Regions from separate parts of the Streptomyces sp. NPDC006309 genome, predicted to be linked through region 2. Evidence: riboswitches for the same ligand, from Rfam matches in the RefSeq annotation. Region 2 holds a riboswitch; each other region holds the start of a gene.

Region 1 (6,859 bases), on a different contig from region 2:
GCGATCTGGACGCGGCAGCGGGAGCTGCGGACGGTGCGCGCGGAACTCCCCGCGTACGTACTGGCCGGATGGCTGGGCCCGGGCGAGCCGTTCGCGCTCGGGTCGATGCGGGCGCGGCGGATGGCCCGGGACTACGCCCGGCACCACCTCGGCCGGCCGGCGGCGCGGGAGGTGGCGCGCTACGAGGCGTACGCGACCTCGCTGGCGTTCCTGCGGCACCGGGGGCGGCGCGGGCGGGCCGGGGCCGACTTCGTCGTACGGGAGCGGGAGCTGCTGGACGAGCTGTGGCGGCGCAGGGAACCGGCACGCCCGGCACTGGAGTACGCGGCGCGGGCCGCCACGCCGGCCCGCCCGGTGTACGTGGGCCCCGTGCCGTACTGGCAGGGCGCCCCGGCGGGCGCCCACCCGGCCTACAACCCGTACCGGACATAGCCGGACGGGACGGCCGGGGCGGATCGGCCGGGGCGGGCCGGGGGGCTACGCGGAGGCCGTGGTCAGGGTGGCCAGCTCGTCGTCCGTGAGCGTCAGGTCCGCCACACCCAGCAGCGCCGGGAGCTGTTCCACCGTGCGTGCCGAGGCGATCGGGGCCGTGACGGTCGGCTGGGCGGCCAGCCAGGCCAGCGCGACCGTGGCGACCGGGACCTCGTGGGCGGCGGCGATGTCGTCCAGGGCCGCCAGGACCCGCCGGCCGCCCTCGGAGTCCGCGTACTTGCGGGCCGTACCGGCGCGGGCGCTGTCGACGGTCGTACCGGGGCGGTACTTGCCGGTGAGGAAGCCCGACGCGAGGGAGAAGTAGGGGACGGCGGCCAGGTTCTCGCGGGCGGCGAGGTCCTGGAGCGGGCCCTCGTACGTGTCGCGGGAGACCAGGTTGTAGTGGGGCTGGAGGGCGACGTAGCGGGCCAGGCCCTCGCGGTCGGAGTGGTCGAGGGAGGCCCGGAGGCGCTCGGGGCTGATGTTGGAGGCGGCGATGTGCCGGACCTTGCCCGCCTTCACCAGCTCGTCCAGCGCGCCGATGATCTCCTCGACCGGCACCTCGGGCTGGTCGAAGTGGGTGTAGTAGAGGTCGATGCGGTCGGTTTCCAGACGGCGCAGCGAGGCGTCGGCGGCGGCCTTGATGTTCGCCGCGGACAGGCCCCGGTACTCGGGGTGCTGGCTGACCTTGGTGGCGATGACGACGTCGTCGCGGTTGCCGCGGGCCTTGATCCACTTGCCGATGATCGTCTCCGACTCGCCGCCCCGGTTGCCCTCGATCCAGGCGGAGTAGGAGTCGGCGGTGTCGATGAAGTTGCCGCCGGCGGCCGTGTAGGCGTCGAGGACGGCGAAGGAGGCCTGCTCGTCGGCGGTCCAGCCGAAGACGTTGCCGCCGAGGGCGAGCGGGAAGACCCGGAGGTCGGAGGAGCCGAGTGTGCGGAGTGATGTCAGTGAGGTCATACGTCACTACAACGCCGGCGGCGATGATCACAATCCGCCGCCGGCGCCAAGTTCCCGCAAAACCGTCAGGGGGTGAGGCCCTTGTCCCGCAGCCACGCCATCGGGTCGATGGCGGCGGCCTGGCCGCCGGGGTGGACCTCCAGGTGCAGGTGCGGGCCGGTGACGTTGCCGGTGGCGCCGACCCGGCCGATGACCTCGCCGGTGGTGACCTTCTGGCCGGCCGTGACGTTGATCGAGGACTGGTGGCAGAACCACAGTTCGGTGCCGTCGTCCAGGGTGAGGATCGTGCGGTAGCCGTAGGAGCCGGCCCAGCCCGCCTCGGTGATCGTGCCACCGTGGATGGCCTTGATGAGGGTGCCGGTGGGGGCGGCGAAGTCCAGGCCGGTGTGGTGGCCGGAGGACCACATCGTGCCGGCCTGGCCGAACGTCGAGGTGATCGTGTAGGAGGAGGTGGGCAGCGTGTACTTCCCGGCCGGCTTCGCCGGCTCGGCCAGCCGCTTCTCCTCGGCCGCCTTCGCGGCCTTCTGGTCCGCCTTCTTCGCGGCGGCGGCCTCCGCCTCGCCCTTGGCCTCGGCCGCCTTCGCGGCGGCCTCCTTCTCGGCCTGGGCGGCGGCGGCCGCGCTCTGCTTCTCGGCGGCGGCGAGGGCGACGGCGGTGGCCTTGTTGTCGGCCTGGCCCTGCTGCTGCTCGGCCTGGGCCATGATCCGGTTGCGCAGGGCCTCGCCCGCGTCGGTGTCCCGCTGGTCCTCGGCGGAGGCCACGCCGACGCTGCTGAGCGCGGTCGTGGCGGTCTGCGGCGCCTCGGTGGCGGTGTCGCCGAAGAGGGAGCCGACGGAGGGCAGGTCCGGCAGGGAGAGGGAGACCGGCGGCTTGCCGGTGTTGGCGCTGGCCATGCCGCCCGCGCCGACCGCGGCCATCACGCCGACGCCGAGGACGGTGGAGCTGCGGGCGAAGCCGCCGCGCTGCTTGGCGACCCGGTGCCGGCCGCGGACCGGGGCGACGGAGTCCTCGGTGGGGTTCCACTCCTCCCAGGGGCCCGCGTCGGCCCGGTGGGCGTCGTAGCCGAAGGTCTCGGTCTCGCGCCGAGCCGGCACGAACGGGATTTCGGGGGCAGGGCGGTTGGACGCCACGCGGGCGTGCTCCTTTCCTTCCGCCGCCTACCGGGTTAGCTGACGGGTTCGGAGCGGGAAGGTCTCCTACGCGCGTATACCGGTCGTGGACCGTGTGGGCTCCACGTCGGCGTTCGCGAGATTCACCCCAGGGTGGTGGTTCCCCGGTTCCCTTGCGGGATTCGGCGCGTGCGCGCGGAGCCGTCGGTGACGGCTGGGACGACCGCGCTGCGTTATCGAACGTTAATAGACCCGCCAGTCACTTTCCAAGCTGTTCGCCATGATCATCAATGTTCAAACCTGGGGATTTACCGGTCATGACATGCACAAAGCGGGCGAGTTGACCGACGTACAGGAGTCACTCGCGGCTTTGATGGTGACTCGACCGTCACCGCACAGGGCCCACCCGATCACGGTCCGTCACAGCTGCCGGGGGGCCGCGGAAGCGATGTGCATCGCACCCTGTGGATGGCGTACAGTAGAGACACAACGACGCGGGGTGGAGCAGCTCGGTAGCTCGCTGGGCTCATAACCCAGAGGTCGCAGGTTCAAATCCTGTCCCCGCTACTGGAACTCAGGGCCGGAATCCAATGGATTCCGGCCCTGAGTGTCATCCGGCGAGCAGATGCCCGTTCGGCGCCTTGGCGAGGGACTCCAGCTCCGGCAGTACGACGACCCGGGCGCCCGCGCCGGTCAGCACACCCGAGCCGTCGGCCGCCGCGACGAACGTGTCGGGCTCCCGCCACGCCGTGACCACCCGGCGCACCCCGGCCCGCAGGATCAGCTCGGCGCAGGGGGCGGGGCGGGAGGCGCGGCGGGCGCAGGGTTCCAGGCTGCTGTAGACCGTGGCGCCGGGCAGGCGCGGGTCGGCCGGGTCGGTCTTCGCGAGGGCCGCCTCCTCCGCGTGGACCACAGGGTCGGCGCCTTCGCGGGAGTGGCCGCGGGCCAGCTCCGTACCGTCCGCGGCGACCACGACCGCGCCCACACTGAACGCCGTCCGGGAGGGCGGGCACAGGGCGGCGAGTTCGCAGGCGGTGCGCAGCCAGTGACGGTCGGCCGGGGTGGGGACCGGACCGGTGCCGGGGGCCGTGGGCTCGTAGCGCATGAGGACGACGTCCTCGATACGGCGGGTCTCGGTCAGGCGCAGGCGTCCGTCCTGGTAGGCGCCGGGGCCGAACAGGCGCGGGGCCGCGGGGTCGCCGACGAGGAGCGGGGCGAGGACGAGCTGGAGTTCGTCGGCGAGGTCCTGCTGGAGCAGCTGGGTGTGGACCTGGCCGCCGCCCTCGACCATCAGGCGCTCGACGCCCCGCACGTCGTGCAGATGCTCCAGCAGGGCCCGCCAGTCCAGGACGGGGCCGAGCGCCACGACGTCGGCGGTGCCGCCGAGGAGACGCGCGGCCCGGCCGGCGCCGGCGTCGGTGGTGCAGACGAGCTTGTCGCCGCCGGTGTGCCAGAAGTGGGCGCCCGGGTCGAGGTCGCCGGAGGCGGTGACCGTCACCTTCAGCGGGTACGCCGGCCGGCCCGCCGCGACCCGCGCCGCGCGCCGCTCGGCGGAGTTGACCAGCAGACGCGGGTTGTCGGCGCGGATCGTGCCGGCGCCGATCAGGATGGCGTCGGCGGAGGCCCGTACCGCGTCGACCCGGTCGAAGTCGGCCGGGCCGGACAGCAGGAGCCGTTCGGGGCCGGTGTCGTCCAGGTAGCCGTCGAGGGAGACGGCGGCGGACAGCAGTACGTACGGCAGGGGCATCGGCGTACTCCCTCGCGGCGGCCCGGTGGACCGGCCGAAGTCTTGGTTCAAAGTTGGAACAAACCTACACTGGCGGCATGACGACCCGCTGGCTCACTCCGCAGGAGCAGCGCGCCTGGCGCGCCTACCTCGCCGCGTCCCGGTTGCTGGAGGACGCGATCGACCGGCAGCTCCAGCAGGAGGGGGGCATGGCCCACCTGTTCTACTCCGTACTGGCCAACCTCTCCGAGGCCCCCGGCCGGCGACTGCGCATGACCGACCTCGCCGAGACGCTGAAGATCACGCGGAGCAGGCTGACGTACGGGGTGACCCGGCTGGAACGGGACGGCCTGGTGCGCCGGGAGACCTGCGGCCAGGACCGGCGCAGCTCGCTCGCGGTGCTGACGGACGAGGGGATGGCCGTACTGGAGCGTACGGCGCCGGGGCACGTCGAGACGGTGCGCGCCACACTGTTCGACCGGCTGACCCCGGAGCAGGTGGGGCAGCTCGAGGAGATCTGCGCGGGGATCGCGCGCGGCCTCCAGGGGGAGGACGGCGAAGGCGGGGCCGCGGCGGAGGACGTGCCGTGGCGCCGGCGGTCGTCGCCCTGTTCGGGCTAGCGCGCCACGCGACATTGCTTGAACTTTAAAGCATGAGGTAGGGTCCGGAGCCGGCAGCTGCTTCAAACCTGAAGCAGACAGCAGACACGGAGACCCCACGCATGCCCGACATCCCCGCCGCCACCCCGCGCGCCCGCGTCCGGGTACCGCTGCGCTTCGCCGACGGCTACGGCGCGGACGCCGAACTCGTCACCTTCCACGGTCTCGCCGACGACCAGGAGCACATCGCCGTCGTCCTCGGCGACCCCGGCCCGGTCCCGCTGGTGCGCCTGCACTCCGAGTGCCTCACCGGCGACGTCTTCGGCTCGGCCCGCTGCGACTGCGGCGCCCAGCTGCGCGAGGCGGTCGAGCGCATCGCCGGCCGCGGCGGCATCCTGCTCTACCTCCGCCAGGAGGGCCGCGGCATCGGCCTCTACAACAAGCTCGACGCCTACGCCCTCCAGGACCAGGGCCTCGACACCTACGAGGCGAACGCCGCCCTCGGCCTCCCCGAGGACGCCCGCGACTACACGGCCGCCGCGCAGATGCTCACCGCCCTCGGCGTCAGCGAGCTGGACCTGCTCTCCAACAACCCCGACAAGGCCGGACAGTTGCGCGCCCTGGGCGTGGCCGTACGGGACCGGGTGCCGACCGGCGTCTTCCCCACGGACCACAACGTCCGCTACCTCCGCGCGAAGGTCCTCCACACCCAGCACACGCTGCCGCTGGCCGAACTGCCGGAACTGACGGGGCTGACGGGGCTGACGACGGGGTAGCGAGCGCGCAAGCAGCGGACCGTGGTCCGGAGAACGACGCGGCGCCCGAGTCGGCCGAAGCCGGCTCGGGCGCCGCGTAGCAGGTCGGAGGGGGTGAACCCTCCCCCGCAGCCGTAGGCCCTGTGGGACTCGAACCCACAACCAATGGATTAAAAGTCCACTGCTCTGCCAATTGAGCTAAGGGCCCAGGCGATGTTGCCTGTCCGAGCATAGCGGGAGGAGGCCGTGTCTCCGATCGGGTATCGGGGACACGGCCATGTCGGAGGGCCGGGAGTGCGCGGGATCGTTACTTTTCGGCCGGGATGGGCGTGGCTGCCGGCGCGGAGGCGGGGGTCAGGAACCAGTGGCGGGCCGAGGCCAGCCACCAGGTGGCGGCGAAGCCGAGGACGGCCAGGACGGCGACGGGGGCGTAGTTGAAGGTCTTCCAGGTGACCGGGGAGACCTGCGGGAGCATGAAGAGGACCGTGATCGCCACCACCCAGCTCACCGCGGCGATCCCGACGGGGCGTGACCAGCGGCCCAGGTGCCAGGGACCGGGGGTGAAGGCGGCGCCCTTGCGGACGCGGAGGAAGGTCGGGATGACGTACGCGATGTACAGCCCGATGACCGCGATCGACGTCACCGCGGCGTACGCGGTCGTGTTGATGAGGTAGGGCAGGCCGAGGGCCAGGGCGCCGAGCGCGGCCAGCCAGACCGCCGCCACGGGGGTGCGGGTGCGCGGGCTGACCGTGTGCCATACGCGGGAGAAGGGCAGCGCGCCGTCCCGCGAGAAGGCGTAGATCATGCGGCTGTTGGCGGTGACGGACGCCATGCCGCAGAAGAGCTGGGCGCCGATGACGACCAGCAGCAGGAGTTTGCCGGCCGTGGAACCGAGGGCGTCCAGGAGGATCTGGGCGGGCGGGGCGCCCGTGGGGGAGGCCAGTTCCGCGTCGTACGACTGGATGGCGTAGGTGAAGCCCAGCAGGAGGACGAACCCGGCGATCCAGGAGGTCCAGATCGAGCGGACGATGCCCCGGGGGCCGGCCGTGGCCGCGTCGTGGGTCTCCTCGGTCATGTGGGCGGAGGCGTCGTAACCGGTGAAGGTGTACTGGGCCATCAGCAGACCCAGCAGAACCACGTACGGACCGCTGCTCCAGCCCGTCCGGTTGACGAACTCGGTGAAGACGAACGCCGTCGACCGGTGGTGGTCGGGGACGAACGCGAGCGCGGTGACGATCA
Region 2 (6,859 bases):
TTGCGGGGGTTGCCGATGGACTCCAGGTACATGAGGACGACATCGGTCTCGGGGTCGTCGTACCAGTACTGGAGGACGTCGTTGCCCGAGACGTCCGCGCGGTTCCCGGCGGAGACGAAGGTGGACACGCCGGTGACCCCGGTGACCCCTCCGCCGCGCCGGTGCAGCCGGGACAGCAGGGCGATGCCGATGGCCCCGGACTGGGCGAACATCCCGATGCGGCCGGGGCGGGGCATCTCCGGGGCGAGGGAGGCGTTCAGCCGGACGTCCGCGGCGGTGTTGATGATCCCGAAGGCGTTGGGGCCGATGATCCGCATGCCGTACGCGCGCGCGGCCCGCACCAGGGCCCGCTGCCGCTCCCGTCCCCCGGGACCGCTCTCGGCGTATCCGGCGGAGAGCACCACCAGGCCCTGGACGCCGTGTTCCCCGCACTCGGCCACCACGGCGGGCACGTGCTCGGCCGGTACGGCGACGACGGCCAGGTCCACGGGCCCCTCGATGTCCCGCACCGACCGGTACGCGGCCACCCCGTCGACCTCCCCGAGATCTTCGGGGAAGGCCGTGTTCACGGCGTGCAGCCGGCCGGGGAAACCGGCGTCGCGGATGTTGCCGAGGACGCTGCGGCCCACCCCGCCGGGGGCGCGGCCCACGCCGACGACCGCCACGGACCCGGGCGCGAGGAGCCGCCGTACCGAGCGGGCCTCGGCGCGCTGCTCCCGCGCGCGCTGCACGGCCAGCGAGCGGTCGGTGGGTTCGAGGCCGAACTCCAGGCGGACGACGCCGTCCTCGAAGCTGCGCTTCTGGGTGTATCCGGCGTCCGTGAACACCTTGATCATCCTGCTGTTGGCGGGCAGCACCTCGGCGGCGAAGCGGCGGATGCCCCGCTCGCGCGCCACGGCCGCCACGTGCTCCAGCAGGGCGGAGGCGACCCCGCGGCCCTGGTGGGCGTCCTGGACGAGGAAGGCGACCTCGGCCTCGTCGGCGGGCCCGGAGGCGGGCATGCCGTCGGCGCCGATGCGGTCGTAGCGTACGGTGGCGATGAACTCGCCGCCGATGGTGGCCGCGAGTCCCACCCGGTCCACAAAGTCGTGGTGCGTGAAGCGGTGGACGTCCTTGGCGGACAGCCGCGGGTAGGGCGCGAAGAAGCGGTAGTACTTCGACTCGTCCGAGACCTGCTCGTAGAAGCTGACCAGGCGGTCGGCGTCATCGACGGTGATGGGCCGGATGCGCGCGGTACCCCCGTCGCGCAGCACCACGTCCGCCTCCCAGTGGGCGGGGTACTCGTGCCGGTCCTGCCGGTCCGCCGGGGTCTGCATGGGCCCCAGAGTACGGCTCGCGTACGACAACGTCGCGAGGCAGTCTGTGGAGGACGACACGCCGGACCGAGGCCGCGGTCCGACGGCACACGGAGGGGACGAAGGTCCGCTCCGGGCACGCTTCACGATATGGGAAACTGGTCTAGACAACCCTGAGTACTGAAGGGCAGCATCACATGGCTGAGCGCCGCGTCAACGTCGGCTGGGCCGAGGGCCTCCACGCCCGCCCCGCTTCCATCTTCGTCCGAGCCGCCACGGCCACAGGCGTCCCGGTGACGATCGCCAAGGCCGGGGGCGACCCCGTCAACGCGGCCTCCATGCTGGGCGTCCTGGGCCTGGGCGCCCAGGGTGGCGAGGAGATCGTCCTCGCCTCGGACGCCGAGGGCGCGGACGCCGCCCTCGACCGTCTGGCCAAGCTGGTCTCCGAGGGTCTCGAGGAGCTCCCGGAGACCGTCTGAGCCTTACCGCGCAGAGCGCCGGAGCCGCGTTCGCCCCCCGGGGCGGCGCGGCTCCGGCGTTTCCGCGCACGCTCCGCACGGTATTGCGCCGGTTCACGGCCGGCTCGCGCCGGAACTTCCTCGCGAATTCACAGGGAACGGAATTCAGGCAGGGGAAAACATCCGGCCGACAAGCGGGAGACATTCGCCCGACAATTCCCCTCCTTTGTATACGGCGTCCGTGTTAATTCCGCGGGCCCGTCGTGTTTACGGCCCGTTGCGAAGTCCTCACACGCCCCGGGGCACCGGGGAAACGCAGCCGGTGGCCGCTGGTGGCGCGCTCGGTGTGCAGCGCGGTGAGCGCCCGCGCGCGCTCCCCGTCCCCCCGCGCCACCGCGTCCACGATCGCCCCGTGCTCCGCCCACGACTCCACCGGGGCGAGCGGCGTAGCCACCGCGTACATCCAGGCGATCTTGTGCCGCAGCTGGGTGAGCACCGAGGTCAGCGAGGGGCTGCCGGAGGCCTGGGCGAGCGTCTCGTGGAACCAGCCGCCCAGCGCGCGCAGATCCTCGCCGCCACCCCTCCTGGCCCGCTCCTGGCCCAGCCGGACCAGTCCGCGCAGCACCTTCAGATGGGCCTCGGTGCGCCGCTGCGCGGCCCGGGCGGCCCCCAGCGGCTCCAGCAGCAGCCGCATCTCCAGCAGGTCGGCGGCCTCCTGCTCGGTCGGTTCGGCCACGCACGCGCCCGCGTGCCGGCGTGTCACCACGAAACCCTCCGCCTCCAGGGTGCGCAGGGCCTCGCGGACGGGGACACGCGAGACGCCGTAGCGGCGGGCCAGGACTTCCTCGGTGAGGCGGCTGCCGCGTTCGTGGACACCGGCGACGATGTCGTCCCGGACAGCGGTGCACACCGAGTGCGCCGGAATACGCATGACCGACCTCCGCCTTAATACCCGTGAAACGCCGACGATGGACGCGTGTTCCCGTGACTCTATTCCAATGGACCTGAATTTCCGACGGCCGGGCGTCATCCATGGATATATTTTGGTCAGCGGGTCCGGCGGGCACCGGAAGGAAACGACGGAAAAAGGAGAAAGCCCCGGCTCGGTGAGCCGGGGCTTGGCAGGCCGTGCGGGTGTCCGTCCGGTCAGACGTTCACGCCGTGCTTGCGGAGGTAGGCGACGGGGTCGATGTCCGAGCCGTAGTCGGGCGTCGTACGGGCCTCGAAGTGCAGGTGCGGGCCGGTGACGTTGCCGGTCGCGCCCGACACGCCGATCTGCTGCCCCGGGACGACCTTCTGGCCCACCGTGACACCGATGGACGACAGGTGGCCGTACTGGGTGTACATGCCGTCGGCCATCCGGAGCACGATCTGGTTGCCGTACGCGCCGCCCCAGCCCGTGGAGACGACCGTGCCGGAACCCACCGCGTGGACGGAGGTGCCGCTGGCCGCGTGGAAGTCGATGCCGGTGTGCGAACCGGAGGACCACAGGGAGCTGCTGGCCTGGTAGGCCGTGGAGACGTACGAGTGCGCGATCGGGATGACGAAGGCGTTCAGCCGCTTGCGCTCGGCCTCGCGGGCGGCGCGGACCCGCGCCTCGCGGACCTCCTGGGCCCTCTTGGCGGCCGCCTTCTCCGCGGCCGCCTCGGCCGCCTTCTGCTCGGCGGCCTGCTGCTGGGCGGCGGCCTGCGCGTCGATCTGCTCGGCGACGTCGTCGTTCACGGTGAGGACCGGGGTGAGGCCGGTCTCCTCCACGGAGCTGTCCGCGGCGAGCGCCGGGGACGCGGCGAGGGTGCCGATGACGCCGGTGGTGGTGAGGGCCGCGACACCCGCCGCCTGAGCGGTGGTGCGCTTGACCCGGCCGGGCTTGCGGTGCTTCCCGGTGGCGCACATGAACGCCATGAAGTGGCTGGTCCTTTCCTTCCCTCTCGCCTACCGGGTTAGCTGACGGGTTCGGAGCAGGAAGGTCTCCTACGGGCCCCCTCGCTCACGCGCGGGCGCCCGATTCACCCCAGGGACGATGGGTCCCCGGCTCCCCTGGCTCGCGCCGTACGGGGACTCGGCGATGACTGTCCGCTGCCGCGGGTGCGGCGCACTGCCTGACGAACAGCCCGGATGACGGTACGGCGGCCCGCTCCCCCTCCTCAAACAGATCCGGGTTTTTGTAGCGCATCCCACAGGGCAGACAGGCAACCTCCGCCCCAAAACGGGCATCTGAGTGAACGAGTGGAACGGCAGGGGCCCTGACGACCCGTAGGTCGGCAGGGCCCCACGCGCGCGCGTACGCCTTCGCGTCCGCCGGTGCGTCTACTCCGCGGCGACGACGGTGACTTCGCCGATGCCGAGTGCCTCGACCGGCTCCTTGATCCGGGACGCGTCACCGACGAGGACCGTCACCAGGCGGTCCACCGGGAAGGCGTTCACGACGGCAGCGGTGGCCTCCACCGTGCCCGTGGCGGCCAGCCGCTGATACAGCGTCGCCTGGAAGTCGTCGGGCAGGTGCTGCTCGACCTGGTCGGCCAGCGTGCTCGCGACGGCCGCCGCGGTCTCGTACTTCAGCGGCGCCACGCCGACGAGGTTCTGCACGGCGACGTCCCGCTCCGCGTCGGTCAGGCCCTCCGCCGCGAGCGTGCGCAGCACCTTCCACAGGTCGTCCAGCGCGGGGCCGGTGTTCGGCGTGTCCACCGAGCCGCTGATGGCGAGCATCGCCGCGCCCGTGCCGTCCGGCGCCGAGCGCAGGACCTGACCGAAGGCGCGCACGCCGTAGGTGTAGCCCTTCTCCTCGCGCAGGACGCGGTCCAGGCGGGAGGTGAGGGTGCCGCCGAGGCAGTACGTGCCGAGCACCTGGGCGGGCCAGACCCGGTCGTGCCGGTCGGCCCCCACGCGGCCGATGAGCAGTTGCGTCTGGACGGCACCGGGCCGGTCCACGACGATCACGCGCCCGGTGTCGTCGGCGGTCACCGGCGGCACGGGCCGGGGCTCGCCAGGGGTGCCGGTCCAGGCGCCCAGGGTGTCGGCGAGCAGCGCGTCCAGGTCGGCGCCGGTCAGGTCGCCGACGACGACCACGGTGGCCGTGGCGGGCCGCACATGGCGGTCGTAGAAGGCGCGTACGGCCGCCGCGTCGATCTTCGCGACCGTCTCCTCGGTGCCCTGGCGCGGGCGGGACATGCGCGAGTCCGCCGGGAACAGCTCCCTGGAGAGTTCCTTGGCGGCCCGGCGAGCCGGGCTGGCCAGCTCGTGCGGGATCTCGTCCAGGCGGTTGCGGACCAGCCGCTCGACCTCGCTCTCGGCGAAGGCGGGCGCGCGCAGGGCGTCGGCGAGCAGGCCGAGGCCCCTGGCCAGCCGGGAGGCCGGGACCTCCAGGCCGAGCCGGACGCCGGGGTGGTCGGCGTGCGCGTCGAGCGTGGCGCCCGCGCGCTCCAGCTCGGCGGCGAACTCCTCGGCCGAGTGCCGGTCGGTGCCCTCCGAGAAGGCCCGCGCCATGATCGTGGCGACGCCGTCCAGACCGGCGGGCTCGGCGTCCAGCGGCGCGTCCAGCAGCACCTCCACGGCGACGACCTGCTGGCCGGGGCGGTGACAGCGCAGCACGGTCAGGCCGTTGCCGAGGGTGCCGCGCTCGGGGGCCGGGAACGCCCAGGGCCTGGCCTCACCGGGCTGGGGCTGGGGGTGGAACTCCATGGTGGCGAGCTCGGTCACTTGGCCGTCTCCTCGTTCTCGGTCTCGTCGCGGCCCGCCTCTACGGTCGCTTCCTGCTCCGGGTCCCCGGGGACCTCGGTGTCCTCGACGGCCTCCGGGGACTTCGGCTCGTAGACGAGGACCGCGCGGTTGTCGGGGCGCAGACGAGCCGCGGCGACCTCCCGCACCTCCTCGGGGGTCACCTCCAGGACGCGCCGCACCGCGGTGAGGGCGAGCTGCGGGTCGCCGAACAGGACGGCGAAGCGGCACAGTTCGTCGGCGCGGCCCGCGACCGTGCCGAGCCGGTCCAGCCACTCGCGCTCCAGCTGGGCCTGGGCGCGCTCCATCTCCTCGGGCGTGGGGCCCTCCGCGGCGAACCGGGCCAGCTCCTCGTCGATGGCGGCCTCGATGACCGGCACCTCGACGTCACCGGACGTCTTCACGTCCAGCCAGCCCATCGAGGGCGCGCCGGCCAGGCGCAGCAGGCCGAAGCCGGCCGCGACGGCCGTACGGTCGCGGCGCACCAGCCGGTTGTACAGCCGGGAGGACTCGCCGCCGCCGAGGACGGTCAGCGCGAGGTCGGCGGCGTCGCACGCGCGCGTGCCGTCGTGCGGCAGCCGGTAGGCGGCCATCAGGGCACGCGCCGGGACCTCCTCCACGAGGACCTCGCGCAGCTGCTCACCGATGACGTCCGGCAGGGAACCGTCGCGGGGCTCGGGCTTGCCGTCGTGGGCGGCGATGGAACCGAAGTACTTCTCGACCCAGGCGAGGGTCTGCTCGGGGTCGATGTCGCCGACCACGGACAGCACCGCGTTGTTCGGCGCGTAGTAGGTGCGGAAGAACCGGCGCGCGTCCTCCAGGGTGGCCGCGTCCAGGTCCGCCATCGAGCCGATCGGCGTGTGGTGGTAGGGGTGGCCCTCCGGGTAGGACAGGGCGGTCAGCTTCTCGAAGGCGGTGCCGTAGGGCACGTTGTCGTACCGCTGGCGGCGCTCGTTCTTGACGACGTCCCGCTGGTTCTCCATGGACTCGTCGTCCAGGGCGGCCAGCAGGGAGCCCATGCGGTCGGCCTCCAGCCAGAGGGCGAGCTCCAGCTGGTGGGCGGGCATGGTCTCGAAGTAGTTGGTGCGCTCGAAGCTCGTGGTGCCGTTGAGCGAGCCGCCCGCGCCCTGCACCAGCTCGAAGTGGCCGTTGCCCTTGACCTGCCCGGACCCCTGGAACATCAGGTGCTCGAAGAGGTGAGCCAGGCCGGTTCGCCCCTTGACTTCGTGGCGGGAACCGACGTCGTACCAGAGGCAGACCGCCGCCACGGGGGTCAGGTGGTCCTCGGAGAGCACCACGCGCAGACCGTTGGCCAGGCGGTGCTCGGTCGCTGTCAGGCCCCCGGAGCCTGCCTCGGCTGTGGTCGTGTGACCCATGGGCATGTACGTCCCT
Region 3 (6,859 bases), on a different contig from region 2:
CGAACGCCAGTACTGGAGGCACATCTTCACGGCGACCTCGACCGACACGGACCCCGAGTCGGCCAGGAACACATGTTCCAGGCCGTCCGGTGACATGTCGACAAGGAGTTTCGCGAGCCGGACGGCGGGCTCGTGGGTGAGCCCGCCGAACATGACGTGGCTCATCCGGCCGAGCTGCACGCGCGCGGCCTCGTTGAGCACCGGGTGGTTGTAGCCGTGGATGGCCGACCACCACGACGACATGCCGTCGACCAGCTCGCCGGAACCGTCGGCCAGCCGCAGCCGGACCCCGCTCGCGGCCTCGACCACGAGCGGCTCGGCACGTCCGGGCATCGGTCCGTACGGATGCCACACATGCCGCCGGTCCAGCTCCAGCAGTTCCGCGACGCCGAGGTCAGGCATTGGGCGCGAGGTCCGTCCCGGCGCCCCGGCGACGGACGGCGACGAGGTCGGTCCGCGGCTCCCCCGCCGCCGGAGCGGCGGCGGCCGTCGCCGGCCCGCACCCGCCGCCCTCGTGGCAGCCCCCGCCGTCCTCGTGGCAGCCCACGGCGTTCGTCCGGTGCCCGGGCAGCGTCACCTCGTCGGCGCCCTCCACCTCGAACCCGGCGTCCGCGATCATCTCCAGGTCGGCCTTGCCGGCCTGGCCCTCGCTGGTCAGGTAGTCGCCGAGGAAGACGGAGTTGGCCAGGTGCAGCGCGAGCGGCTGCATCGTGCGCAGGTGCACCTCGCGGCCGCCCGCGATGCGGACCTCCACGTCCGGGCAGACGAACCGGACCATCGCGAGGATGCGCAGGCAGCGCTGCGGGGTGAGGTTCCACTCCTTGGCCAGCGGGGTGCCCTCGAACGGGATGAGGAAGTTCACCGGAACGGAGTCGGGGTCCAGCTCGCGCAGCGAGAAGACGACGTCGACGAGGTCCTCGTCCCTCTCGCCCATGCCGGCGATGAGACCCGAACAGGCGGACAGTCCGGCGGCGTGCGCCTTCTGCACCGTGTCCACCCGATCGGCGTACGTGTGGGTGGTGGTGATGTCCTCGTAGGTTGACTCGGAGGTGTTCAGGTTGTGGTTGTAGGCGTCCGCGCCGGCCTCGCGCAGCCGCTCGGCCTGGCCGTCGGAGAGCAGGCCGAGGCAGGCGCACACCTCGACGTCCTCGTGCCGCTCCTTGATGGCCTTGATGGTCTCCGAGACCCGGTCCACGTCCCGGTCCGTCGGGCCCCGCCCGCTGGCCACCAGGCAGACCCGCTTGGCGCCGCCCGCGAGGCCCGCGGCGGCGGCCTGGGAGGCCTCGTCCGGCTTGAGCCAGGTGTACTTCAGGATCCCGGCCTTGGAGCCGAGCCGCTGGGAGCAGTAGGAGCAGTCCTCCGGGCACAGGCCCGACTTGAGGTTCACCAGATAGTTGAGTTTCACCCGTCGCCCGAACCAGTGCCGGCGCACCTTGCCGGCCGCGGCCACCACATCGAGCAGGTCGTCGTCGGAGGTGGCCAGCACGGCGAGTGCTTCCTCGCGGGTCGGCAGCTCGCGCCGAAGCCCCTTGTCCACCAGCGTGTTCAGCAGGTCCATGAGGCCCGATCCTGTCCTACGGGACCGCTCGGGGCCAAGGAGAGTTTGCACAACGGAGACCGTTCACCGTGTGGGTATTGCCACACACTGGGCGGCTGGTCGTGCCGCTAAGGTCTGTCCGCTACCTACAAAAGTACCGGAGGACCCATGGCGTTCGGCTGGATCGACGAGCAGGCCGAGGCGCGCCGCCGCGCCGGACTCGTCCGTACCCTGCGCCCGCGCCCCGCCGACTCCCCGCTGCTGGACCTGGCGAGCAACGACTACCTGGGTCTGGCCCGCCATCCGGAGGTCACCGAGGGAGCGGCCCGGGCCGCCCGGACGTGGGGCGGCGGCTCCACCGGGTCCCGGCTGGTGACCGGCACCACCGAGCTGCACACCGAGCTGGAGCGCGCGCTGGCCGCGTTCTGCGGGTTCGAGGCGGCCCTGGTCCTCTCCTCCGGCTACGCCGCGAACCTGGCCGCGGTCACCGCCCTCGGCCCGCACGGCTCGCTCATCGTCTCCGACGCGGGCAACCACGCCTCCCTCATCGACGGCTGCCGGCTGGCGCGGGGCGGCACGCAGGTCGTCGGGCACGCCGACCCGGAGGCCGTGCGCAAGGCGCTCGGCACGCACGGGGGCGCGGCGATCGTCGTCTCCGACACGGTGTTCTCGGTCGACGGGGACCGGGCGCCGCTGGCCGCGCTGGCCGCCGCGTGCCGGGAGTACGGCGCCGGGCTGGTCGTGGACGACGCCCACGGGCTCGGCGTGCTGGGCGACGGCGGCCGGGGCGCGCCGTACGCGGCCGGCCTCGCGGGAGCCGATGACGTGGTCGCCACGGCGACCCTGTCCAAGTCGCTGGGCAGCCAGGGTGGTGTGGTGCTCGGCCCGGCCCGGGTGATCGACCACCTGGTCAACGCGGCCCGCACGTTCATCTTCGACACGGGCCTGGCGCCGGCGGCGGCCGGTGCCGCGCTGGCCGCGCTGCGGCTGCTGGAGCGCGAGCCGGGACGGGCGGCGCGCGCCCGTGAGGTGGCCGCGGAACTGCATGCACGGCTGACCGCCGCGGGTCTGGAGGCGGTGCGTCCGGACGCCGCGGTGGTCTCCGTGCGGGCTCCGTCCCCGGAGCAGGCGGTGCGCTGGGCGGCCGACTGCCGTACGGCGGGCCTGTCCGTGGGCTGTTTCCGTCCTCCCTCCGTGCCCGACGGCATCTCACGGCTGAGGCTGACCGCCCGCGCGGACCTGTCCGGGGCCGAGATCGAACACGCTGTACGCGTCATCGGCGAGACGCGACCATGAGTCGGCGTGACACGGCCGTGTGTCACCGGATGACGATGAAAGAAATGACCGGTTCTGATCAGAGCGCGGTGATGAATTCGGACCAGCTGCCGGCGGAGAAGAGCAGCGCCGGTCCGGCCGGGGTCTTGGAGTCACGCACGGCGAGCAGCCCGGCTCCGGGGCCGGAGCGCGGCCGGGCCGTCTCCACGCAGTTGTTGGCGCCCGTGCTGTAACTGCTGCGCAGCCAGCGCGCGTCGGGCAGGTCGGTACTGGCAGGGATGTTCCGAGGCGGTGCGGGCATGGTGCCTCCTTACGCGCCGTCACCTATTGCGGCGATGTAGTCCAACGAGTCCTCGGGGGAAAGGGCGTGGAACTGAAGGGTCTGGAAGGCCTCGGTGTAGGCCACCAGGTCTTCTTTCCGTTCCAGGTAGAGGCTACTCGTCAACTGGTCGAGAACGACTACATCCAGATCGGAAGTGCTCGGAAATGAGAAGATAACGAAAGGCCCGGTGAGGCCGATATGCGCCCCGGCACTGAAGGGCAGGATCTGGAGCCGTACCTGGGGCAGCGAGGCGGCCTCCATCAGCCGCTCCAGCTGACGGGACATCACCGCGCGACCGCCGACCTCCCGGCGCAGCACCGCCTCGTCCAGTACGGCGCTCAGCGCCGGCGGCGGGTCCGCGCGTAACACGTCCTGCCTGGCCAGACGCACCTCCACCAGGGTGTCCAGCCGGTCCTCGTCCAGGTCCTTGACGGCCGCCCGGGTCACCGCGCGGGCGTACTCGGCCGTCTGGAGCAGGCCCGGCACGACCGTGGTCTCCAGGGTGCGCATGGCGCTCGCCTGCGACTCCAGGCTGATGAAATCGCGGTAGGTGGGCGGGAGTTCCCCGCGGTAGGCGTGCCACCAGCGGTTCCGGCCGCCCGCGTCCTGCGACCCCGCCAGCATCAGCAGCAACTCGCGCAGGTGTCCGTCGTGGACGCCGTAGGCGTCCAGCAGTAACCGCAGATCGGCCGGTTTCACACCACTGGCCCCGGTCTCGATCCGGCTCACTTTCGACTGGTGCCAGCCGACGAGCCGGGCCGCCTCACCGCTGGTGAATCCGGCGCCGGTACGCAGCCTGCGCAGTTCGGCGCCCAGTTTGCGACGGCGCACTGCCGGACCGTTCTGCATGGGCTCCTCCTTACTCCTTCCGGGCCGCCCACATACGGTTTCGCAGCGCAGGGTTCACCGCTTCGAGCGACAGATATATGCATATCCCGGTGGATCGCTCCCCCTGACCGACCCGTTGATGGCAGTCTGGCGAACAAGCACCAGTTCCGGGACCGTACTCGAAGCATTCGCTGTATGTCGGACCGCGGTCCCGCGGGAAAGGGACGACGTCGCCATGGCAGACCATCTGGAAGCATCCGTCACTCTGCCGAGCGATCCCGCCTCGGTCTCCGCCGCCCGCTCCTACGTCGTGGGCACCCTCGTGGAGTGGGGTCTGCCCTCGGACACCGAAACGGCCGACACCGTGCGGCTGATCGTCTCGGAGCTGGCCACCAACGCCGTGCAGCACACCCTCGGCCAGTCACCCACCTTCACGGTCGACATCGCACTGGACCGTGACGAACACCTGCGCATCGGTGTCACGGACAGTCATCCCCGCTTCCCGAAGAGACTGCCCGCCGCCGTGCAGCAGGACAACGGCCGCGGCATGGTCATCATCCGCTGGCTCACCGCGGAGCACGGCGGCAGGCTCCGCGTCCGCCCCACCCGTGAGGGCGGCAAGACGGTCTGTATCGAACTCCCCTGGACGCTGCCGGCCGCCCCGTTACCGGCAGGCGGGCCGCAGGAGCCCTGAGCGGCATGGCCGCCCGGCCGGCTCCGCCGCGGGACGTGTCGGCCCCGGGCCGCCCGTGGTGACGGGCGGCCCGGGGCGGCGCTACGGCGCTCGGAGCGGGCCCAACGCTCGGAGCGGGCCCGGCGCCCGGAGCCGGCCGTTCACCGTGGCGGGGGCCGGGGCCGGGCGCTCTCGCTCCGCGGCCGGGTCAGCTGACCCGGCCGTACCAGACGCTCCTGGTCCAGATCTTCTGAAGCCTCACCACGTCACCGGTCCTCGGGGCGTGCCAGATCTTTCCGTGGCCCGCGTAGATGCCGACGTGGTACACGCTGGAACCCGAGTGGAAGAACACCAGGTCACCCGCCTTGCGGCTGCGGGCGGAGATGTGGTGGGTCTTGTTGTACTGCTGCGCTGCGGTGCGCGGCAGCTTCTTGCCCACCTTCTTGAAGGAGTAGAAAGTCAGCCCCGAGCAGTCGAACCTGCGCGGACCTGTGGCGCCCCACTTGTACGGCGCACCCTTCTTGGAGGCCGCGACCTTGAGTGCCTTCGTCGCCATCGTGGCGGCGGACGCGTCGGTGGCGAGGCCGGGCACGGCGATCGAGCCGCCCACGGCGGCGAGGGTGAGGGCCGAGGCGGTGCCGGCCCTGGCCATCAGTGACGGGACACGATTGAGCGCAGTCATGCGCAACCCTTCGTCAGCCGCCTGTGAAGGATGACCTGTCGGATTCGGGCTGGCGAAGTTGCCCGGCCGTGTCGCCACGGCTTCACCCCAAGGGCGGCTCGGAACCCCGCCCGTCCGCGTCGAGCAGACGAACATGTGTTCCGGCGACCCGTCTTGCCTGGGTCCTCCACTCCTGCCGATCCACTCCTGTCGACCGGTCATCCGGGCGGCGGCAGGACTCGGCGTCCGCCCGGATCGCCCCGCCGCGGTGGCGGGGTCTTGTCGTCAGTCAGGGATCTTGACCTACAACTGTCGGAAAATCCCAACGGAATCGGGGCTTTGTGGTGTTACTCACCACTCACCCGTTCGGGTGGACATCGCTGTGTTCGAGTCATCGTCAGGACCCGTGCGTAGCCCCCGACCTGGGGCTAAACGCTCTCCGCCGCACACCCGACCCACATGCCGCACAAGTCGGGAAGCCCGAAAATCATTCCGGATGTCCACCGGACGGGCGTACCTCGTTCGGACCGTTTCGAGCCCGGCGCGAACGGAAAGCGTCGACACGGGGACTTCGGACGGCCGGCCGGGTGTCCGCCTCAGCCGACGGCATCGGGCGGGAGCGCGACGCGAGCGGTACGGCGCTCACCGTCCAGCACGCGCAAGGCCCGTGCCAGCGTGTCCCCGTGCAGCTCCGTCTCGCCCCGCTCGTGCATCACCTCGAGCGCGTCCCGGAGCTCTGCCGCCTTGCGCACCAGGGCCTGGGCCGCGCGCAGCCCGCGGTACGTGTCTCCGTGCCGGGCCGGATTGACGCGGCCCAGCAGGTCGGCCGCCTCCAGGTAACGGTCGATCAGGTCGCCCTCGGCGCGGGTCAGCGCGGGCAGCGGCGGCAGCTCCGGCGGCATCGGGGGGCTCACCTCGCGTCCGGTGCGCCGGGCGCGTTCCGGCGGCTGGGCACGATGTGATCCACCAGGCCGTAGGCGAGGGCCCCGGGGGCGTCCAGGAACAGGTCCCGCGCCAGATCCTCGTGCACCTGCCCGGCCGTGCGCCCCGTGTGCCGGACGAGCATCTCCGCCAGCAGTGCGCGGACCCGGGCCAGCTCCTCGGCCTCGATGAGGAGATCGCTGGGCCGGCCGCGCACCGGCTCGGGCAGTCCGGGCTGTTCGATCAGCATGCGCGCGCCGGGCAGTGCGGACCGCTTGCCCGGGGCGCCGGCCGCGAGCAGCACCGCGGCGGTGGAGGAGGCCTGTCCCAGGCAGTACGTCGCCACGTCGCAGCTGATGTAGCGCATGGTGTCGTAGATCGTGGTCATGGCGTGGAAGGGGCCGCCCGGCGAGTTGATGTACAGCGTGATGTCCCGGTCAGGGGCCGCGTGTTCGAGGTACATGAGCTGGGCCGTCACGTCGCTCGCGGCGGTGTCGTCGACCGGGGTGCCGAGGAGGACGATCCGGGACTCGAAGAGCTTGCCGTACGGGTCGAGGGTGCGGGCGCCGCTGCCCGTGCGCTCGGTGAACTCGGGCAGGACCTGGCGGGCGAACGGTCGGGACATGGGCACACCCCTCTCAC
Region 4 (6,859 bases), on a different contig from region 2:
ACGCGTCCGAACCGGCACCAGGCATGCACCGAAGCCCCGGACCGGGCACGCGTCGAAGTGCAGCACCGGGCACGCGCCGAAACCCGGGAGCGCACAGGCACCGAAGCGCAGGACCGGGCAAGCACCGAAACCCGCACCGGGCACGCCCCGACGGACAGGCTGCGCACGCGCCCGCACCGGCACCAGGCAGGCGCCCAAACCCCGGAGCTCGCAGGCGCCGAAGCACGGGACCGGGCACGCGCCGCAGCCCGGGACCGGCATGCGCCCAAGCCCGCACCGGGCACGCGCCGGGCTTCGTGCCCGGGGCGGCGGTGGGCGGTGAGCAGCGGGCGGCAAGGCCGAACGTGCCGCCACGCCCGGTACCGTCTGCCCCGCACCGCGTGTGCGGGGCAGACGGTACCGGGCGTGGGCCGGCCATGAGGTCAGGCCACGGTGGCGATCCGCATCCTGATGTCGTCCGGCGACAGCAGGCCCTTGGCGGTCACGTGGTCGCCGGAGGACTCCCCGCGCAGCCGGCGCCCGATCCACGGGACGAGGTGCTCGCGGGCCCAGTGCACGTCGTCGCGGCGGATTTCCAGGGTGCCCCGGGGCGGCAGCGGCGGCCACGGCTGCTCCGGGTCGGCCGGGACCTCCAGGCCGAGGACCTGCCCGGCCCGCAGGGCCACGCGCGTGTGCCCCTCGGGCGAGAGGTGCAGCCGGTCGCGGTCCCAGGCCCTGCGGTCCTGCACGGACTTCAGGGACCACAGGTCGAGCACGGGGCAGCCGTACCGGTCGGCGATGGCGCGGACGTGCCCGTTGTACGTGGCGATCTTGCCGCGCAGGTGCTTGAGCACGGGCACGCCACGGGTGTCGAAGCCGGTCGTCACCAGCACGGTGCCGACCGTCTCGGTGAGCCGGGCCACGGCACGTTCGAAGCGCTCGGCCACCTCGTCGGGGTCGGTGCCCGGGCGGATGATGTCGTTGCCGCCCGCGCAGAAGGAGACCAGGTCCGGGGCCAGTTCGACGGCCCTGGGGAGCTGGTCCGCCATGACCTGGTCCAGCAGTTTGCCGCGTACGGCGAGATTGGTGTACTGGAAGTCGCCCTCGGGACGCCGGTCGGCGAGCAGGACCGCGAACCGGTCGGCCCAGCCCACGAACGCCCCGTCGGGGCCGGGGTCGCCGACGCCCTCGGTGAAGCTGTCCCCCACCGCTACGTACGACCCGATCACTGATCTGTTGTCATTCTTCGAATCGTCTGCCACGTCGGATCATGATTCACCTTCGGGTGTGACCTACGCGACCGTAGGCGGGGGTTGACTAACGGTGAGATGAGCCACTCCTAAAGAATCCGCCAACCCCGGAATAGGGCTGTCGCCAGGCGCGTTGAACGCCGCGCAACCGGAACACCGAAGGCCGGGCCCCGGGTTGGGGTCCGGCCTTCGACGGCGTGCCAGGCGGGCGGTGCGGGGGCCGGGCGTCAGCCCACGGCGAGGCCGTGCCGGCGGAGGTAGCCGACCGGGTCGATGTCGGAGCCGTAGTCCGGCGTGGTGCGGATCTCGAAGTGCAGGTGCGGGCCGGTCACGTTGCCGGTGGCGCCGGACAGGCCTATCTGCTGGCCCGGGGTGACGCTCTGGCCGGCCGAGACGGAGAGCTGGGACAGGTGGCCGTACTGGGCGTAGTAGCCGTCGTTCAGCCGGATGACGACCTGGTTGCCGTACGCGCCGCCCCAGCCGGCGGAGACGACGGTGCCCGCGGCGACGGCCTTGAGGGACGTGCCGGTCGGGACGACGAAGTCGACGCCGGTGTGGTAGCCGCTGGACCACATGCCGCCCGGCACGTGATAGCCGGTGCCGGTGGCCGCGCCCGCCACCGGGAGGGTGTAGCCCGTGGAGACACCGGTGGACGTGGAGGACGGGGCGGACTGCGGGGTCCGGGCGGACCGGGTGGACTCCGGGGTCGCCGGGGTGTGCCGCGGGGCGGCGGTCCCGGTGCGGGTCTGCGCGGCCTTCGCACCGAGGCTGAGCTTCAGGCCCGGGTGGATCAGCGACGGATCGGCGCCGACGGCCTGCCGGTTGTCGTCGTAGAGGCGCTGCCAGCCGCCGGTGACACGCTGCTCGTCGGCGATCTTCGAGAGGTAGTCGCCGCTGCGGACCGTGTAGGTGCGCAGATCCGTGCCGGGCCGCGCGGCGGCCTTGTCCGCCGTGTCCGGGAGGGACTGCGCGGTCTTGCCGGACACGGCCTGCACGGGGGCGGCGGTCTGCGCGGCGTGCGCGCCGGTGGCCCCGATCAGCGGGAGTGCCAGCGCGGCGCCACCGGTTCCGGCGGCGGCGATGGAGCGGGAGAAACGCTGGGGCTTGGGACGTCGGTGCTTGCCCTTGGCGGACATGGCGCGGTTCCTCTCCGGCGCCTGCGAGGTCAGCTGTCGGGTTCGGGCTGGAGCTGCCCGGCCGTGCACCGCACGGCTGCACCCCAAAGCCTGTCGCGGAGACCGGGACAGGCGGTTTTACCTGGTGGGTCCCCCGCTCCTGCCGGACGCGGGTCAAGTGTGTGGGGTTCCGGGCGGCGGCAGGATTCGGCGTTCCGTCCGGATTGGTGGTGAACGTAAGCGAGGGGGACGCGAGGAAACAAGCACCAGGTTCCCGCTGTTCGCGTTTCGGGTGACCGGATACGGGAACTCATGGTCACCCTGCGTGCGTTTCCGCCTCTCCCGTCCCCCAAATCCCCTTGCCGTGACCGGTATTACGTGGACATGACGTACGACGCAGGGTCACGGATATGACGCTCCTCACGTGAACACTTCCCACGCCACCTCAAATCGCGCCGAGTTGGAGGAAAACTCCCAATACGGGCACGCGGCTCAGATGTGACGCAGCCGGAAAACCGCCGCATCCAGGTCTCCCTAGAGTCCCGTACACAACCCGTGGTGCAGCAGCACCGCCCCCGCGATGGATTGTCCCCGTTTCGCGGCATTCGTACGATGCCGCCGGGTCGGGTCCGCGCAGCCGGACCGCCGGCGCCGGTTCGCCTAGCGCTGCGCCTGGAGCCAGGCGAGGGACCATCGCCTCCTCCCCCAGGACGTACTGGACCGCGCCCGAGGCCGCCCGTCGGGGGCCGCAGCCGGTACAGCTCGCCGCGCTGCGCGACCGGCCGGATCTCCTTGAGCCTCGGCCAGCTCCCGCGGGGTCCACCGGGTGAGTTCGCCGGCGCCGGTGAGATGCAGGGCGCAACTGCCGGGGCCGGACAGGAACCACGTACGGCCGTCTTCGGCGATGCCCGCCATCGAGACCTCACAGGTACCGACAACGACGCTCAGACACCAACATCATCCAGGGCGCCGGACCGCGTGACAATGCCTGTGGACGACTCGTCGCCCGGGGAAATCGATGTCGTATGGTCGTCGAAGTGCCCGCCGGTGAGCCGCGCCGGCGGGGCCGACCGGGAGGAGCCCCCGTGACGCAGCAGGTGCCGTCGACCGAGCCGGAGCTGGCCGGAGTGCGCAATTTCCGTGACGTGGGCGGGCTGCCGACCACGGACGGACGGCGGGTGCGCCACGGCGTGCTGTTCCGCAGCGGGCATCTGGCGCACGCGACCGAGGACGACGCGGCGTTCCTCGCCTCCCTGGGCCTGCACACGGTCTTCGACTTCCGCAACTCGGCCGACCAGCGGCTGGAGGGCCCCGATGTCGAGCTGCCCGGCGTGCGGAACGTGAACCTGCCGCTGAGCGACCCGGCGGACGGCGCCGAGTTCTGGACGATGGTCCGGGAGGGCGACCTCGACCAGCTGCGTGCGATCCTCGACGACGGCAAGGGGGCGGCCCGGATGATCGCCTCCTACCGGAAGATCGTCCGGGAGCGCACCGCCGAGCACTCCCGGGTGCTGCACGCGCTCGCCGACGACAGCGTGCCCGCGCTGATGCACTGTGCGGCCGGCAAGGACCGCGCGGGCATCTCCATAGCGGTGACGCTTCTCGCCCTGGGGGTGGAGCGGGACGCCATCGTCGCGGACTACCTGGAGTCCAACGCCAGGCACCGCCGCTACAAGGTCCGCCGCAGCGGCAGCGCCGACTCCGCGTACACCCCCGAGGTCATGGAACTGCTCAACCCGCTCTTCGACGCCCGCGCCGAGTACCTGGAAGCGGCCTTCGAGAGCATCGAGGAGACCTGGGGTGAGGTCGACACCTACCTGCGCCAGGGCCTGGGCCTTGCCCCCGAGACCCGCGAACGGCTCCGCGAGCGCCTGCTGGACTGACCGGGGACGCCGGCCCGGCCGTGGGCGCCCGGCGGGTCACGACTTGGCGCCCACCGTGAACAGCAGGTACAGGAACGCGGCCAGGACATGCCCGAGGGCGATGTAGATGACGAGCCGGATCCACAGGGAACGGGGGAGCTTGGTCTCGAAGTCACTCATGGCAGCTCTCCGGTCAGCGGCCCCAGGCACAGCGTGGCCGTGGGACTCTGCAACAGGGTGTGGACGAACAGCAGCTCGACGCCGTCCTGGTCCTCGGCGGCGAGGCGGTGCGGGGTGAGGGAGTCGAAGTGCGCGCTGTCGCCGGCGGCGAGCAGATGCGCGGTGTCCCCGAGCCGCAGCCGCAGCCGCCCCCTGAGGACGTACAGCCACTCCTCACCGGGGTGGACGCGCACGATGTCGCCCTGCGAGCCGTGGGGCACGCGCACCCGCAGGGCCTGCATACCGCGGCCGGGCGCCCCGGCCTGCACATACGTCCATCCGCCCGCACGCGTGGGTTCCATGTCGGCGGCCCGTACGATCGCGTCCCGGTCAGCGGCCGTCTCACCGAGCAGTTCGGAGACGGTCGTACCGTAGATACGGGCGAGCGCGAGGAGCATCGGCAGCGAGGGCTGGCGGTGCCCGGTCTCCAGGCGGGACAGGTGGGCCGGCGAGAGCCCCGCGGCATGCGCCGTGGCCTCCAGGGTCAGCCCCGCACGCCGGCGCAGGGCGCGCAGCTGGGGCGCGACGGCGGGCAGACCCTCACCCGGCCCCGTCGGCGGCGGGACGTCTGAGGCGTTCATGCCTCCATTCAGCCCGATTTTTGCCCGAGCGGCAATTCTCTTGCCTCAGAGGCAAATGGTGCTGCATAACCGGTGACGGTCGGGGCTGGAGGCGAACGCGCTCGAAGAGGCGCCCGCCCCGGCAGACCCGTGGTCAGCGGTTTGCCACCGCCTGTTTGATCAGGGTCTTGCCGAAGTCCCACAGCAGGCCGCTGCCGGTGTGCGCGTCGTCCATCACCGCGGTGAAGGCGTCCACGAACCGGTCCACGTCTTCCTCGTCGATGATCAGTGGCGGGATGAGCTTGATCACTTCCAGGTGGTCGCCGGACACCTGGGTGAGGATCCGGTGCCGTTGCAGCAGCGGGACGACGACCATCTGGGCGAACAGTCCCTTGCGTGCCGCCTGGAGCACCGTCCAGCGGCTGCGCAGCGCCAGCGAGGACGGCCGGCCGAACTCGATGCCGATCATCAGGCCCCGGCCGCGGACGTCGGCGAGCAGCTCGTACCTGTCGATGAGCGCGGCCAGCCGGGACTTCAGCAGCTCACCCGTCCTGCGCACCCCGGCGACGATCTGTTCGTTCTCCATCACCGACAGCACGGCCAGGCCGGCCGCCATCGCCTGGGCGTTGGACCCGAAGCTCGCCGAGTGCACCAGGACGCGGTCCATGGACGAGTAGACCTTCCTGAAGATCCACTCCTTGCCGAGGGTGGCCCCGACCGGGACATAGCCGCCGGACAGCGCCTTGGCCACGCACACCAGGTCGGGTTCGACGCCGTCCTCGTGCTGGTAGGCGTAGAAGTCGCCGGTGCGGCCGAGCCCGGTCTGCACCTCGTCGACGATGAGCAGCGCCCGGTGCCGGCGCAGCAGGTCCTGCGCGGCGCGCAGATAGCCGGGCGGCGTCTCGTGCACGCCCTTGCCCTGGATCGGCTCGACGATCAGGGCGGCCACGTCGCCCTTGCCCAGCTCCCGGGCGAGCGCGTCGAGATCACCGAGGGGGACGGCCGTGTCGGGCAGCAGGGGGTCGAATCCGTCCCGGAAGCCGCTCTCGCCGTTGACCGACAGGGAGCCGGTGGTCAGGCCGTGGAAGGCGTGGTCGCAGTAGAGGATGCGGGGCCTGCCGGTGGCGTACCGGGCGAACTTCAGGGCGGTCTCGACCGCCTCGGTGCCGCTGTTGCCGAAGAACACCCGGTCCAGGTGCGGGCTGTGGGCCAGCAGCCGTTCGGCGAGCAGGCCGGGCAGCGGCTGGCAGTCGAAGCGGGTGAGGTCGGCGAGGTCCATGTCCAGGACGTCGTGCAGCGCCTTGCGGACGACCGGGTGGTGCCGGCCGAGCCCCATCACCCCGAACCCGGCGAGCATGTCCAGGTAGTCGTTGCCGTCGGCGTCGTAGAAGTGGGCGCCCTCCGCCCGCTCGTACACCTTGTCGAAGCCGATGGTGTGCAGCATGCGCGGGAGCTGCGGGTTGAGGTGCCTGGCGTGCAGCTCGTAGCGTTCGGCTCCGCGCTGGGCGAGCAGGGCGCCGAGGTCGAACTCGGTGGTCATTCACTCTCCTTGGCTGTGCCGTCTGCATCCTTGACGGCCAGGCCGGCGCTGATCCGGCCGGCGATCTCGACGGGCGTGAGGCCGATGTCGGCCAGCACCTCGTCGCGTCGGGCGTGTGCGAGGAACTGCTCGGGGACGCCGAACCGTCGTACGGGCACGTCGACGTCGGCGTCGCCGAGGGCCAGGGCCACGGCCGAACCGACGCCCCCGGCGCGGCTGTTGTCCTCGACCACGGCCACCGTCCGGTGGCCGGCCGCGAGTCCGGGCAGGGCGGGGTCGACGGGCTTGACCCAGCGCGGGTCCACCACCGTGCAGCCGAGGCCGCGGGCTTCGA

The links. A riboswitch is a leader RNA that binds a small molecule or an ion and turns the genes downstream of it on or off. The one in region 2 is predicted to bind cyclic di-AMP.
Region 1: linked by a shared signal. The riboswitch ahead of ABZ117_RS10770 (M23 family metallopeptidase) and the one ahead of ABZ117_RS04625 (M23 family metallopeptidase) in region 2 are both predicted to bind cyclic di-AMP.
Region 3: linked by a shared signal. The riboswitch ahead of ABZ117_RS25860 (C40 family peptidase) and the one ahead of ABZ117_RS04625 (M23 family metallopeptidase) in region 2 are both predicted to bind cyclic di-AMP.
Region 4: linked by a shared signal. The riboswitch ahead of ABZ117_RS13755 (peptidoglycan DD-metalloendopeptidase family protein) and the one ahead of ABZ117_RS04625 (M23 family metallopeptidase) in region 2 are both predicted to bind cyclic di-AMP.

The regions. Positions count from the first base shown of each region.
Region 1 is NZ_JBEXRO010000005.1:363,214-370,072, reverse strand. Features, by position in the region: gene ABZ117_RS10780 (PrsW family intramembrane metalloprotease) at 1-432, shown strand, start outside; gene ABZ117_RS10775 (aldo/keto reductase) at 478-1,422, opposite strand; gene ABZ117_RS10770 (M23 family metallopeptidase) at 1,497-2,561, opposite strand; cyclic di-AMP (ydaO/yuaA leader) riboswitch at 2,569-2,738, opposite strand; tRNA gene ABZ117_RS10765 (tRNA-Met) at 3,034-3,107, shown strand; gene ABZ117_RS10760 (dihydrofolate reductase family protein) at 3,151-4,287, opposite strand; gene ABZ117_RS10755 (MarR family transcriptional regulator) at 4,365-4,886, shown strand; gene ribA (GTP cyclohydrolase II) at 4,988-5,641, shown strand; tRNA gene ABZ117_RS10745 (tRNA-Lys) at 5,756-5,828, opposite strand; gene ABZ117_RS10740 (amino acid permease) at 5,928-6,859, opposite strand, start outside.
Region 2 is NZ_JBEXRO010000002.1:480,257-487,115, forward strand. Features, by position in the region: gene ABZ117_RS04610 (GNAT family N-acetyltransferase) at 1-1,316, opposite strand, end outside; gene ABZ117_RS04615 (HPr family phosphocarrier protein) at 1,493-1,774, shown strand; gene ABZ117_RS04620 (GntR family transcriptional regulator) at 1,998-2,684, opposite strand; gene ABZ117_RS04625 (M23 family metallopeptidase) at 2,900-3,655, opposite strand; cyclic di-AMP (ydaO/yuaA leader) riboswitch at 3,668-3,828, opposite strand; gene ABZ117_RS04630 (pitrilysin family protein) at 4,061-5,449, opposite strand; gene ABZ117_RS04635 (pitrilysin family protein) at 5,446-6,849, opposite strand.
Region 3 is NZ_JBEXRO010000022.1:117,437-124,295, forward strand. Features, by position in the region: gene ABZ117_RS25830 (adenosylmethionine--8-amino-7-oxononanoate transaminase) at 1-402, opposite strand, end outside; gene bioB (biotin synthase BioB) at 395-1,558, opposite strand; gene ABZ117_RS25840 (8-amino-7-oxononanoate synthase) at 1,706-2,833, shown strand; gene ABZ117_RS25845 (DUF397 domain-containing protein) at 2,892-3,113, opposite strand; gene ABZ117_RS25850 (helix-turn-helix transcriptional regulator) at 3,123-3,983, opposite strand; gene ABZ117_RS25855 (ATP-binding protein) at 4,198-4,656, shown strand; gene ABZ117_RS25860 (C40 family peptidase) at 4,844-5,317, opposite strand; cyclic di-AMP (ydaO/yuaA leader) riboswitch at 5,320-5,457, opposite strand; gene ABZ117_RS25865 (hypothetical protein) at 5,893-6,198, opposite strand; gene ABZ117_RS25870 (ATP-dependent Clp protease proteolytic subunit) at 6,207-6,842, opposite strand.
Region 4 is NZ_JBEXRO010000008.1:92,459-99,317, reverse strand. Features, by position in the region: gene ABZ117_RS13760 (SGNH/GDSL hydrolase family protein) at 423-1,208, opposite strand; gene ABZ117_RS13755 (peptidoglycan DD-metalloendopeptidase family protein) at 1,457-2,365, opposite strand; cyclic di-AMP (ydaO/yuaA leader) riboswitch at 2,371-2,529, opposite strand; partial or broken gene ABZ117_RS13750 (GH36 C-terminal domain-containing protein) at 2,879-3,181, opposite strand; gene ABZ117_RS13745 (tyrosine-protein phosphatase) at 3,430-4,227, shown strand; gene ABZ117_RS13740 (DUF6126 family protein) at 4,264-4,386, opposite strand; gene ABZ117_RS13735 (XRE family transcriptional regulator) at 4,383-5,006, opposite strand; gene ABZ117_RS13730 (aspartate aminotransferase family protein) at 5,140-6,525, opposite strand; gene dxs (1-deoxy-D-xylulose-5-phosphate synthase) at 6,522-6,859, opposite strand, start outside.